DNA from 3 places in the Neobacillus sp. NPDC093127 genome. Region 2 is predicted to be linked to each of the others. Evidence: riboswitches for the same ligand, from Rfam matches in the RefSeq annotation. Region 2 holds a riboswitch; each other region holds the start of a gene.
What was found. Region 2 has a riboswitch for S-adenosylmethionine ahead of mtnK (S-methyl-5-thioribose kinase). Riboswitches for the same ligand answer to the same signal wherever they lie in the genome.
Positions count from the first base shown of each region.

Region 1: linked by a shared signal. The riboswitch ahead of ACIQCO_RS04865 (methionine biosynthesis PLP-dependent protein) and the one ahead of mtnK (S-methyl-5-thioribose kinase) in region 2 are both predicted to bind S-adenosylmethionine.
Region 3: linked by a shared signal. The riboswitch ahead of ACIQCO_RS18265 (LLM class flavin-dependent oxidoreductase) and the one ahead of mtnK (S-methyl-5-thioribose kinase) in region 2 are both predicted to bind S-adenosylmethionine.

Region 1 is NZ_JBIVOP010000002.1:338,184-342,358, forward strand. It holds gene metC (cystathionine beta-lyase) at 1-598, opposite strand, end outside; gene ACIQCO_RS04865 (methionine biosynthesis PLP-dependent protein) at 598-1,710, opposite strand; SAM riboswitch class I at 1,825-1,941, opposite strand; gene ACIQCO_RS04870 (helix-turn-helix domain-containing protein) at 2,001-2,363, opposite strand; gene ACIQCO_RS04875 (polysaccharide biosynthesis protein) at 3,027-4,175, shown strand, end outside.
Region 2 is NZ_JBIVOP010000001.1:623,222-627,396, reverse strand. It holds gene ACIQCO_RS03120 (ATP-binding protein) at 91-1,218, shown strand; gene mtnK (S-methyl-5-thioribose kinase) at 1,255-2,439, opposite strand; SAM riboswitch class I at 2,545-2,700, opposite strand; gene ACIQCO_RS03110 (pyridoxal phosphate-dependent aminotransferase) at 2,941-4,119, shown strand.
Region 3 is NZ_JBIVOP010000014.1:14,256-18,430, reverse strand. It holds partial or broken gene ACIQCO_RS18285 (vitamin B12-dependent ribonucleotide reductase) at 1-231, shown strand, start outside; gene ACIQCO_RS18280 (hypothetical protein) at 385-549, shown strand; gene ACIQCO_RS18275 (VOC family protein) at 884-1,321, shown strand; gene ACIQCO_RS18270 (S4 domain-containing protein) at 1,847-2,341, shown strand; SAM riboswitch class I at 2,489-2,592, shown strand; gene ACIQCO_RS18265 (LLM class flavin-dependent oxidoreductase) at 2,701-3,750, shown strand; gene ACIQCO_RS18260 (ATP-grasp domain-containing protein) at 3,766-4,175, shown strand, end outside.

The DNA.
Region 1 (4,175 bases), on a different contig from region 2:
TGGTCGCACTATGGAGGACAACATCAACTCCTAACGCCAACGGTTTTTGCAGGGCAGGGGTAAGGAACGTATTATCGAGATAAGTGATCGCATCGATTTCCTTCGCTAACTCACAAATGGCTCCAATGTCCGTGACTTTCATTAATGGGTTAGAGGGTGTCTCCATATAAAAAGCTTTTGTATTTGGTTGAATCGCCTGCTTTACTGCGTCTAAATCTGTCATATCGACAAATGTATGGTCAATTCCTAACCGAGGAAGAACTTGTGAAACCATCCGGAACGTTCCGCCATAAACATCTTCGGTAATAACAATATGGTCTCCTGCTGAAAGCAGAAGGAATGCCGTCGAAATCGCGGCCATACCTGAAGAAAAGGCAAATCCTTTTAACCCGCCCTCGAGTTCCGCAATTACATCCTCCAGTGCTTCCCTTGTCGGATTTAAACTGCGGCCATAATCGTACTTGCCAAACTGATCGAAATCAGATTGGTGGAAGGTAGAGGCATGTTGGATTGGTACACTTACAGCCCCTGTAGTTGGATCGACCTTGTGCTGATTATGAAGGAGTTTTGTTTGAAAGCTATATTCAACACGTGCCATTAGGCAATCACCCCTTCTTTCATTTTAGCAAAAGCAAGATCCAGATCTTGGATTAAATCACCGGCATCCTCGATTCCAACGGAAAAACGTAATAAACAATTGTCGACTCCTTGCTGAAGGCGAATTTCTTCAGGAATATCGGCATGGGTTTGCGTTGCCGGATAGGTAATCAAACTCTCCGTGCCGCCAAGGCTTTCAGCAAAAGTTATCAGAGCGATATTTTGAAGAAATGGATTTACCCAAGCTTCTTCTTTCAATCGGAATGACACCATTCCTCCCTTACCAGGATAAAGAACATCTGCAACACTTTCATGGTTGGAAAGGTATTCGACAACCGCCTTTGCATTTTTCTCATGGCGTTCCATCCGAAGCGCTAATGTTTTCATCCCGCGCATTAACACCCAAGCATCAAACGGACTTAACACACCGCCGGCCCCGTTATGATGAAGGGCTAAACCTTCACAAATCTCTTTTCCTTTGGCAACGATAAGGCCCGCCAGCACATCATTATGGCCGCCTAAATATTTTGTTGCGCTATGGATGACAATATCGGCTCCAAGCAGGATGGGCTGCTGCAATAACGGAGTATAAAAGGTGTTGTCTACGATCAGCAAAGCACCGCGCCTCTTAGCAATTTCTGAGATCGCGGCAATATCTGCCTGCTGCATCAGGGGATTTGTGGGGGTCTCTAGAAAGATGGCCTTTGTGGAAGGGGTAATTCTCCGTTCGACCTCTTCCGGACAACAGGTATTCACATATTGCGTCTTTAAGCCCCACTTCTTAAAACCTTGTTCTAACAAACGATAGGTGCCGCCATATAAATCTTCGCTCACTAACCATTCATCACCAGATTGGAACAAAGAAAGCACCGTGAAAATGGCAGCCATACCTGAACTGCAGGCAAATCCTTGTTCACCGTTTTCTAAATCAGCAATTGCCTTTTCAAGAATTTGTCTTGTAGGGTTTCCAGTCCGAATATAATCAAAGCCAGTCGATTGCCCAATTCCCGCGTGGCGATAGGCTGTTGAAAAATATATCGGCGGATTCACCGTTCCAGTCACAGTTTCACTGCGATTTCCAATTTGGGCAAGTTTCGTTTCAATTTTGTACATGGATGCACTCTCCTTTAATGATGGGAATGGTTAATCGCGAGCGACTCCGCTTTTCCAATAGAAAAAGCCTTCTATAAGAAGAAGGCTTTTGTAAATACTACAAAAAAGTCATTCTTCTTATCTCGCAAATTAGCAAACTAATTTGCAGGACTTAGCACCTTTTCAATGGACAAGCCATTGATGGTTGCTGAGGCGTCGCAGGGCCATTCCCTCAACCTCTCTTGATAAGAAATCATTTATTTAGATTATTTATAAAATTTACTACATTGAAAGCGGTGTGTCAATCTGTTTTAATCAAACTTATTGTTTTTTTCCCAGTTTTTAAATTTAATAAAATTTATATATTCGATAAAATCTTCTTTATTCATTCCTTCGATAATAGCCTTTTCGATTATTCCCTGCCACTCTTTGTCCAGAAGTTCCTTCCCGTTTGCATTCCACTGTGATTCTAATTGATTGATTCCAGTCAATAAATATTCAATTGAAACATGTAATGGTTTGGCAATCTTCATTAGAAAATGAATAGATGGATTTTTATTAAGACTCCGCTCGATGTTGCTTAAATAAGATTTAGAGACATTGGCAAGGTCAGCAAGTTCTGTAAGGGTATATCCCTTTTGCTCTCGTACTTCTTTAATTCGTGTTCCAATCATAGGCTTCTCCTTTTAAACAAATTTTAATGTGTATGTATAAATGATTGCATAAGGATCAGTTGCAGAATACTCGAATAAATTTAATGAAACTATGTCACATTACTGATATTATAAACCACAAATCGTTCTTTTTAAAGAATTAATTTATTGGGTTAAGATAAATTTTAATAAACAGATATATTTTGCTAGTGCGTAAATATTATATAGAGGAAACATACATCCAATTACTTCGCTAAAATTCAAGGATGACACAGATTTTTTAAAAACTTAATCCATTAATAATTATTGAAATGTAATAATAATAATGAATTGACTTGTTCTATATAAAGAATTAATATAAGGGTATACAGATTATCGGCTTAGTTATTCATGCAAAATTATTCCTGGTAAAGGCAATCTTTTTTTGCTTGCTTGTTCTTTATGAAGGACAATGCGTTCTTTAAAATATAATTTTGGTGACGCCTTCTTACCGCTATCAATGAAGGCACTCGGTCATACTGTGGGTTTATAACCTTAGACGCTAGTCGTCAAGAGTGTGATGTGAGGAGGGGTTAGATGCCCCAAACCAATTGATTAATGGTTTTGATGATAATGGCTAAGAAAGCCGCTATAATCAAAGCTTTTAATCTTTTTATCATTAATAGAAATTAAAGGAGCGAGAAAATGACCTATCGGCAAAGGATGTCTATGTTCTTTTTGGTAGATTCTTGTATTGTCACATCAGCCATTTTTATCAGCAGGTTCTTGGTCGATGCTTCTTATGTCTTTCATGTTCCAATGATGGTCCTCACGCTATCCATCTTGACTAGCCATCACTTTTTTTCGTTAGTTTTTAAGCTGTATAAAAAGGCGTGGGAGTATGCTAGTGTCGGAGAATTAGTAATTATCGTTAAAATTGTGACATCTTCCATACTTTTGACAGGATTATTGACGCAGCTGCTCCTCCATGAGATCCCCTTTAGGCTTCTGGGGGTAACGTGGTCAGTTAATATCTTGTTAATTGGCGGTTCTCGGTTTTGCTGGAGGGTGTACCGCGATTCCTTTATGAAAAGAAATCAGAATAAAAAAAGAACACTCATTGTTGGGGCTGGTTCAGCTGGAGCAATGGTGGCCAGGCAGCTGTTAAAAAGTCAAGAGGCCCATCTTCTTCCTGTAGGATTTATTGATGATGATATGAATAAACAAAAATTAGATATTTTAGGAATCCCGGTCCTCGGCGGGGTAAGTACGATAGAAGAGAAAGTTCAAGATTTGCAAATCGAGAACATTATTATTGCCATCCCTTCTTTAAGTAGAAAAGAGTTAAATATTATTTTTCAAGAATGTGCAAAGACTTCTGCAAAAACGCAAATACTCCCGATGCTTGAGGATTTAGTAACAGGACGGATATCTGTTAGTCAGTTTCGTGATGTCCAAGTGGAGGATCTTTTAGGCAGGGAACCCATCCATTTGGATATTGCCGCGATATCAAAATACATTACGGGAAAAAAGGTGTTGGTAACCGGTGCGGGAGGATCGATTGGTTCGGAAATTTGCCGACAGGTTGCTATTTTTTCACCTGAACAATTGATTCTATTAGGACATGGTGAGAATAGTATTTATTCGATTGAAATGGAACTAAAGGAATGCTTCGGAGAATCAACGATTGAATTTATAACGGAAATTGCCGACTTACAAGATGCCGCTAAAATGGCAGCAGTGATGAGAATCTATCGACCGGATGTTGTCTATCATGCGGCTGCACATAAGCACGTCCCACTGATGGAACACAACCCTGAAGAGGCAGTGAAGAATAATGTGATTGGGACCATC
Region 2 (4,175 bases):
TGCGAAAAGGATTTTTCTTGTTCGATGTAGAATATATGACTTATAATCCTATTTATTGGACGATTATTTATGTTCGCGGGGTGGCTATAAGTGGAGAAGCAGATCAAACAGGAAAACGCTTTACCTCTTAAAATTAGTGAAATGCGGAAGATGGAAACTGATTTGCAGAAGAGCGAACAAAGGTACAGACGGATTTTTGAAGATTCCATCGATGGCCTTATTTTATGGGATAATCAGCATCATATCGTTGATATTAATTTGGCTGGTGAAAAAATGCTTAGCCTCCCAAAGGAAAGATTAATCGGACTGCGGTTATACGACTTATATACCCATCATGAAAGCAATATACAGGAAATAATAAAACATTTTGAACAGGTTCTCAATGATGGGCATAGTACCTCTATAATCATGGTAGAAAAAGAAGGTGGAAAAAAAAGGTACTTTGAATATTCCTCAAAAGCGGAAATCGTTGAGGGGTTGAATTTTACCGTTTTTAAGGATATATCGGAAAAGATGGAAATGCAGGAGCATCTGCGAAAATCAGATACCTTAAATGTGATTGGCGAACTAGCGGCAGGAATTGCCCATGAAATTCGCAATCCGATGACAGCCTTAAAAGGTTTCATCCAATTACTTGAAGGCAGTATCATGAAAGAGCATTCGATGTATTATCAGGTTATTACCTCGGAGCTTCAGCGAATTGATTCGATTATCAATGAATTTTTGATTCTTGCTAAACCGCAAGCAACTAGGTATGAAGAGAAGGAAATAACTCAAATCATGAAGGAGACTGTCGACTTGCTCACTGCACAAGCGGTCCTTCACAATGTTCAATTTGTTACGAACTATAATGAACAGCTTCCACCTATTTTTTGCGAACCAAATCAGTTGAAAAAAGTCTTTATTAATTTAATTAAAAATGCCATTGAGGTTATGCCAGAAGGCGGGAATATAACCATTACTATTAAGAAACTTGCGGATCGAATGAGTATCTCGATTGAGGATGAAGGATGCGGAATACCGAAAGAAATCATAAATAAGCTTGGTGAACCATTTTATACAACTAAGGACTCAGGTACTGGCCTTGGATTAATGGTAAGCTTTCGCATTATTGCAGAACATAAAGGAACCATAATCGTTGAAAGTGAAGAAGGAAAAGGGACGATTTTTCGGATCACCCTTCCAATTGACGATAACAATGTTGCAATACCAAAGTAAAAAAGCAATCCGAATAACATCGGATTGCTTTTTCGATTAAAGGAATCCTTTAACCGTACCAATAAAAGCTCCAAAATTCTTGATTTCTTTCCTTTGTTTGATAAGGATTCCTCCAAGCTCCAACGTTTTACGTTTGGCAGCTAATCTGGTTTGCTCCTCATTAATACTATCTAAATCGGCAACATGTGCGAGTCCAATGGTTCTCCGAATTAGCTCACAGCCAGCAAAACCAAGAGCATCCTCGAAAAACTTAGCTAAATTGTAGTGTAAGAATACGGATGATAGTGCTAAATGTTCCTTATTTTCAGTGTTCCAAAGGCGTGTGAATTGTTCTTCAAATACATTCCACACTGTTTCAAGATGATTGATAAAGAGAGCTTGTTTTTGCTCGTTCACTAGGACTTGGAAAAGGAGATTCGCAAATATCTGGCCAATATCAAATCCGGCGGGACCATAAAACGCAAATTCGGGGTCAATAACTTTTGTTTCCGAATCATTGGCAAAAACACTTCCTGTATGCAAATCTCCGTGAAGGAGAACTTCTGCTTCTGTTAAAAAACTTTTCTTCAATACGTTCACATGAAATTTCAGTTCCTCATCTTTCCAAAGTGCCTCAACTGTACTACGCAAGCCAGCCTCGAAATCGTTGGTCTCTGCATCAAAGAATGGATCGGTGAAAATTAAATCCTCGGTGATTTTGCAAAGCTCAGGATTGATAAACTGCTGAACCTGTTCTTTTTTTACAGATGGACTTAATCCATAATCGGATGTGAAAAAGAGTGTTCTCGCCAGATATTCACCCAGATGCTGGGAAAGAAGCGGGTAGGTTTCCCCTTTAATAAATCCCTTTCTCGCAATCAAAAGATGGGAGAGGTCTTCCATGACAGTCACGGCCAGTACATCATTAGTATAGTAAACCTCTGGAACATAATTTGGAGCAATAGAACCGAATATTTTCAAGGCATCTGCTTCAATCTTTGCCCTTTTAAGTGTCAATGGCCAGCTTTCGCCTACAACTTTGGCATATGGAAGAGCTTGTTTGATGATTACGCCTTTTCCGTTCTTTTCGTCGACAATATGAAAAACTAAATTAAGATTCCCATCACCAATCTCCTTACAGGAAAGTTTAGTGTTATCAGAAAAAAGGTTTAATGCTAAGGCTATCTCTGTGGCGGTAGTTTCGGTTAATGGCTGATAAGTTGTTTGCTTTAATAGACTCATTTCTATAAATCCTCCTAATTAGTGGAGGCTTATCTGTGCTAATTTCTGCACTAAAAAAGCCTCTTTCTCATCTGAAAGAGGCTAGAAGACGGTTACTCTTCGCACCTCTTATCTCTCAGAAAGACAATCCTTCTGTTGGAATTAGCACCGTGCCTGTTAGGGGGTTTTCCCCGGCGCGAATAGGCGCCCCATTTCATAATGGTTTTCCGGTCGGTTGCTGGGCTTCAAAGGGCCAATCCCTCAGCCAGCTCATGATAAGAGTAAATAAAGTTTTCAGTTTTTTTCAATCTGATAAAAACTATACCAAGATTATGCAATTGGTGTCAATATTTTTTATTATAGCCACAAGCCAATCCGTCCAAAAGATAAGAACAGGGAATCTTTAATTTCATGAATCTTCACCTCTTTTGAAATTTTCTCTTTACAAGCTAGTATAAAAGTTATAACATTTGTCACTAGAAATTCAACAATAATTTGAAAATAAAAAAGCAGGTGAGAACGATGAAGCAATTTCAGTCATCGGAACTATTGAAAAGTCTACCAAAACAATTTTTTGCAGGTCTTGTTAAAAAAGTGGGAGAATATATAGCCGCGGGCCATGATGTGATTAACTTAGGACAAGGCAATCCAGATCAGCCAACACCGCCGCATATTGTCGCAAAGCTTCAGGAAGCCGCGGCCAATCCGCTCAACCATAAATATTCGCCCTTTCAAGGATTTGGTTACTTAAAACAAGCTGCTGCAGATTTTTATTTAAGAGAATATGGTGTGACCATTGATGCAAACAAAGAAGTGGCGATTTTATTTGGCGGTAAAGCGGGGCTGGTCGAGATTCCTCAGTGTTTATTAAACCCAGGCGATACCATCCTCGTTCCCGACCCGGGTTATCCTGATTATTGGTCAGGCATTGCCCTTGCACAGGCGGAAATGGTTACGATGCCTTTAAGAGCGGAAAATGGTTTCTTACCGAATTATCAAGAACTGGATTCGGCTGCTTTATCAAAAGCAAAATTAATGTTTCTCAATTACCCGAATAATCCTACCGGAGCAACCGCGAGTATGGAGTTTTTTACGGAGACTGTCAAATTGGCCAATGAAAATGATATTTGCGTCGTCCATGATTTTGCTTACGGTGCGATTGGCTTTGACGGTGTAAAACCGGTTAGCTTTTTACAAGCAGATGGAGCGAAGGAAGTGGGAATTGAAATCTACACGCTGTCGAAAACCTATAATATGGCGGGCTGGCGAGTTGGATTTGCAGTGGGGAATGAAACTGTCATTTCCGCAATTGAACTTTTGCAGGACCATCTATACGTCAGTTTATTTGGAGCGGTACAGGAGGCGGCTGCCGTTGCATTAACGGGTCCCCAGGATTGTGTAAACGAACTTAATGAACTGTATGAACGGAGGCGAAATGTGTTAATTACTGGCCTTCAATCGCTCGGTTGGAATGTCACCGCCCCAAAAGGCTCATTTTTTGCCTGGCTTAAGGTTCCGGATGGATATACATCTGAGGAATTTTCAACCATGCTTCTTGAACAAGCACATATCATGGTGGCACCGGGGATTGGCTTTGGAAACTTTGGCGAGGGCTATGTCCGTGTTGGTTTATTATCATCAGAAGAGCGATTAGCAGAGGCTGTCAGAAGAATAAGTGGATTAGAAATATTTAAAAAATAGGGTTGACATTTTATTCTTTTCTTGGGATAATCCAAAATAAAGTTAAACAACGTGAA
Region 3 (4,175 bases), on a different contig from region 2:
TTAACACTTAAAGCTGAAGAAAATACTAATGAACAATTATCAATGTTTGATAAAAAATCGAAGCAGCATGTTGTTCTTGTTGATACCATCAGCGACCTGCGTTCTACAGACGTAACGATTGGTTCTGAGGTTGGCAACACATGCCCAGTCTGCCGTCAAGGGAAAGTAAAGGAAATCGGCGGCTGTAATACTTGTACAAATTGCGGTGCTCAATTAAGGTGCGGTCTATAAAGAATTCAAAGTGGGATGGATGTGACTTTAAAATAAAGATTGATTTTTTACAATAAAGATTGATAATTGACAATAAAGTTTGATAAAAAATAACCCATTTGGTTTTCTATACCAAATGGGTTATTTTTGTTTTTTCAGAAAATGGAAAGGTGAGTGAATGAATGTCTAAACGCCCCTGAAGGTAGCATTAAATTTATTGCTGAAGATGCCACTACAGCTTTAGAAAAATGTAAACTAGAGAGAGATGCGCAATCGGGCGCTATTGTTGAAGATTACAGTGAGAAAATTATCATCCCTTGTCTTCCCGATTTGGTTTAAAAAGTGTGACTTTTTATTATGTAGAGTGTGTCTATAAGTGTGACTAAAAATGAGAAAAATATGGTAACGGACATTTTGTTCTGCCGATAAGTTTATCGGCAGATTTTTTGCGAATTATGTACTCCACTATTTCAAATGCAAAAGCGAGGGGGAACAAGATGCACAACTTTTTAAAAGGTTTATGAGCGGAACAGAAGAGAATGTGAAGGATTTTACTTAAGCTGGGGCAGTTTAGTTGAAGAAGGATATTTTCTGTTTTAAGCGAATTAAAATTACAAACAAACCTTAAACGAATACAGGTATTGAAATAACAGGAACATAGGAGGTATGAGATATGAAGATCAATAGAATAGATCATGTGAGTATAAACGTAAATAATATTTCAGAGGCTAAAGCGTTTTTTCTTGATTTAGGACTTGAAGTGCAAGCGGAATGGGAATTGGATGGAGAACAGTTGGACAGAATAGTTGGGCTTAATGATGTTAAAACGGCATGTGTAGGATTGGGGATGCCAGATGGTCAGGCATGGATAGAGCTAGTCAAATTTTATACGCCGTCAGATGAAAAAGATATTCAGCAACCTTTTGCAAATACGCTGGGTATCCGACATATTTGCTTTGCTGTTGAAGATATTGAAGCTATTGTTGCAAAATTGAAAAAGAAGGGCACAGAAGTCTTTAGTGAGATACAGCAATATGAAGAAAGTTATAAGCTATGCTACGTTCGTGGTCCAGAGGGAATTATTTTAGAGTTGGCGGAGAAAATCAGATAATTATTGAATGGGACTTTAAATGATTTAGATATCCAACTTTAAAGATTTTTTCTTAAACTATCGGGTCGTTAGTTTAGGTTGAAGGTCGCTGCGGCGGTCTTTTTCCTTTTTGTACTATCGAAGCAGAATAGTGAGATAAGATAATGAGGGCTGACTAATGGGATTTTGAGGAGTTACTTGGGATAGAAGAAAGTAAACGTTTGCATTTAAATGTAATTATGCGGTAAAATGAGAATAACTCTATTTGGATAGAAAGGATACAGGAGAACACGTATGCCAAAATTTACTTTGTAATGATCAATAAATTGGATAGCATCACCCTCAAAAAACAATGTTTTTTTCTCAGGGGGTAGTATGCCCATTTTTCTCATTACAAAGGAACCAAGCAACCCTGTAGTCTCGATGCGAAAGGAGGTCCTTGTGTAGGATCTCCTTTTTAATTTTTTCAATTTAATTTTATACCTCGCTGCAAGATATCCAAATAGATGCTTGCGTTCCTTTATCTTATTAAGAGGTGAAGGATTAATGTTAAATATAGCATTCCACTGGAAACTTTCTCAAATACCAGAACGAGCTGTAAAGAAGCACTGCAAAATGTGTGGCAGATTATCAGTTTTTACGGACACCAATGTGCGAAGGCATAACGCAAACGGAAAAAGCATATACAAATATGCGATTTATAAATGCGAAAAAAATCATACGTGGAACAAAAAGTTAGCTATTTATAAAACGTTCTCTGAGCATGTTGCTGAAATTGAGGAGCAGAAAGAAGAATATTCAATTATGTCAGCCATACCAATAACCAGCTTAGCAGAACAAGGAGTAAAGGTGATACACATTGTACTAGATGATGTGATAGGAAAACATCGAATTGATAAAGTGCTTGCAAACCAAATTGAGGATTGGAGTCGATCACAGATCATAGGAAAGATTGAAAAAGGAACGATTCAATTAAATGAACAAGTCATTAAACCTAGTTCAAGATTGTCAAAGGGAGAACGCATTTCCATTTTCATTTGATGAAAAACATTTAGCAACCGAACTAAACTTTAAAACCTTTCCGTGTCTATAAGTAGTTATTTAGAGTTTAGAAATATTTGATTGACAATTTGATAAATTTAAACTATTATCACTTTAGTTAATTAAAAAATTGAATGTACATTTTTCTTCTTATCCAGAGAGGTGGAGGGACTGGCCCTTTGAAGCCTCGGCAGCAGGTTCTTATGAATACTGTGCCAATTCCATCAAGCACACTGCTTGAAAGATGAGAAGAGGGTAATAAAACTCTCTTCTTAGGAGGAGAGTTTTTAATTTATACATAAATCCAACTTAAATAATAGGAAAACTATAGAATTAGAATAGTAGAGGAGAGAATACAAATGAAATATGGTTTTTGGTTACCGATTTTTGGAGGCTGGTTACGTAATGTGGAGAATGAAAATATGCCGCCTACCTTTGATTATGCAAAGAAAGTAATACAATCTGCTGAAAAATGGGGATACTCAACTACCTTAATAGCTGAATTATATTTAAATGATATAAAAGGACCGGAGCATGACTCACTTGAAGCTTGGTCTACAGCAGCAGCCCTTGCAGCAGTGACGGAAAAAATTGAAATTATGACTGCGATTCGCCCTGGTTTTCATAATCCTGCTGTAGCGGCCAAAATGGCAGCAAATATTGATCAAATCAGTAATGGGCGTTTTACTCTTAACGTTGTTTCTGCTTGGTGGGCAGAAGAAGCACGTCAATATGGGGGTATTTTTACAGAACATGATGAGCGTTACGCTCGTACCGAAGAGTTTATTGATGTACTAAAAGGTTTATGGACAGAAGAAACCTTCAATTATTCTGGTCAATATTACGAATTAAAGGATGCGAAGCTTGCACCGAAACCTGTTCAAGGACCAAACCCGATTCTTTATGCAGGCGGTGAAAGTGAAAAAGGTAAGCAAACCATAGCGGAAAAATGTGATGCTTATGTTATGCACGGTGGTACAGTTGAAGAGATTGATCAAAAAATAACCGATATGAGGGCACGCCGTGAACAAACTGGCAGTGCGCCATTTAGTTCATTTGGCATGGCTGCTTATGTTATTTGCCGTGATACAGAAGAAGAGGCTCTGGCTGAGCTTGAAAAAATCACGACTGTGAAAGACACTAGCGGATATGCTGGCTTTAAAGATTTCACTACTAAATCACAATTAGAGCAACAAATCCAATTACAGGATTACTCTGTATCCAATCGCGGCCTGCGACCGAACTTAGTAGGAACACCTGAGCAAATTGCAGATCGAATTTTACAATATGAAGAAGCTGGCATAGATTTATTGCTATTGCAATTTTCACCTCAATTAGAGGAAATGGAACGCTTTGCAAAGCAGGTTATACCGTTAGTTGAACAAAAACGTAGTTTAATAAAGAACTAGTGAGGGGACATAATGATGAGCAAGGTATATGTGATACATGAAAATAGTGAGTGGACAGTTCATTTAACAAAAAGGTTAGCGGAACTTGGTGTTCCTTATGAAGAATGGCATTTGGACGAAGGAACGCTAGATTTATCAAAAGAGCCGCCAGAAGGAATCTTCTATAGCCGAATGAGTGCATCTTCTCATACACGTGATCATCGTTTTGCAGCTGAATTTTCTGGGCAAGTATTGGCTTGGCTTGAAGCACATGGACGTACGGTGTTAAATGGAACGAGTGCTCTAAAGCTAGAGGTAAGTAAGGTTTTACAATATTTAGAGTTAAACAAGTATGGTGTTAAGACTCCAAAAACAATTGCAGCGGTTGGAACACAAAACATTTTACAGGCAGCTAAAAGCTTTGAAGGACAGTCCTTTATTACGAA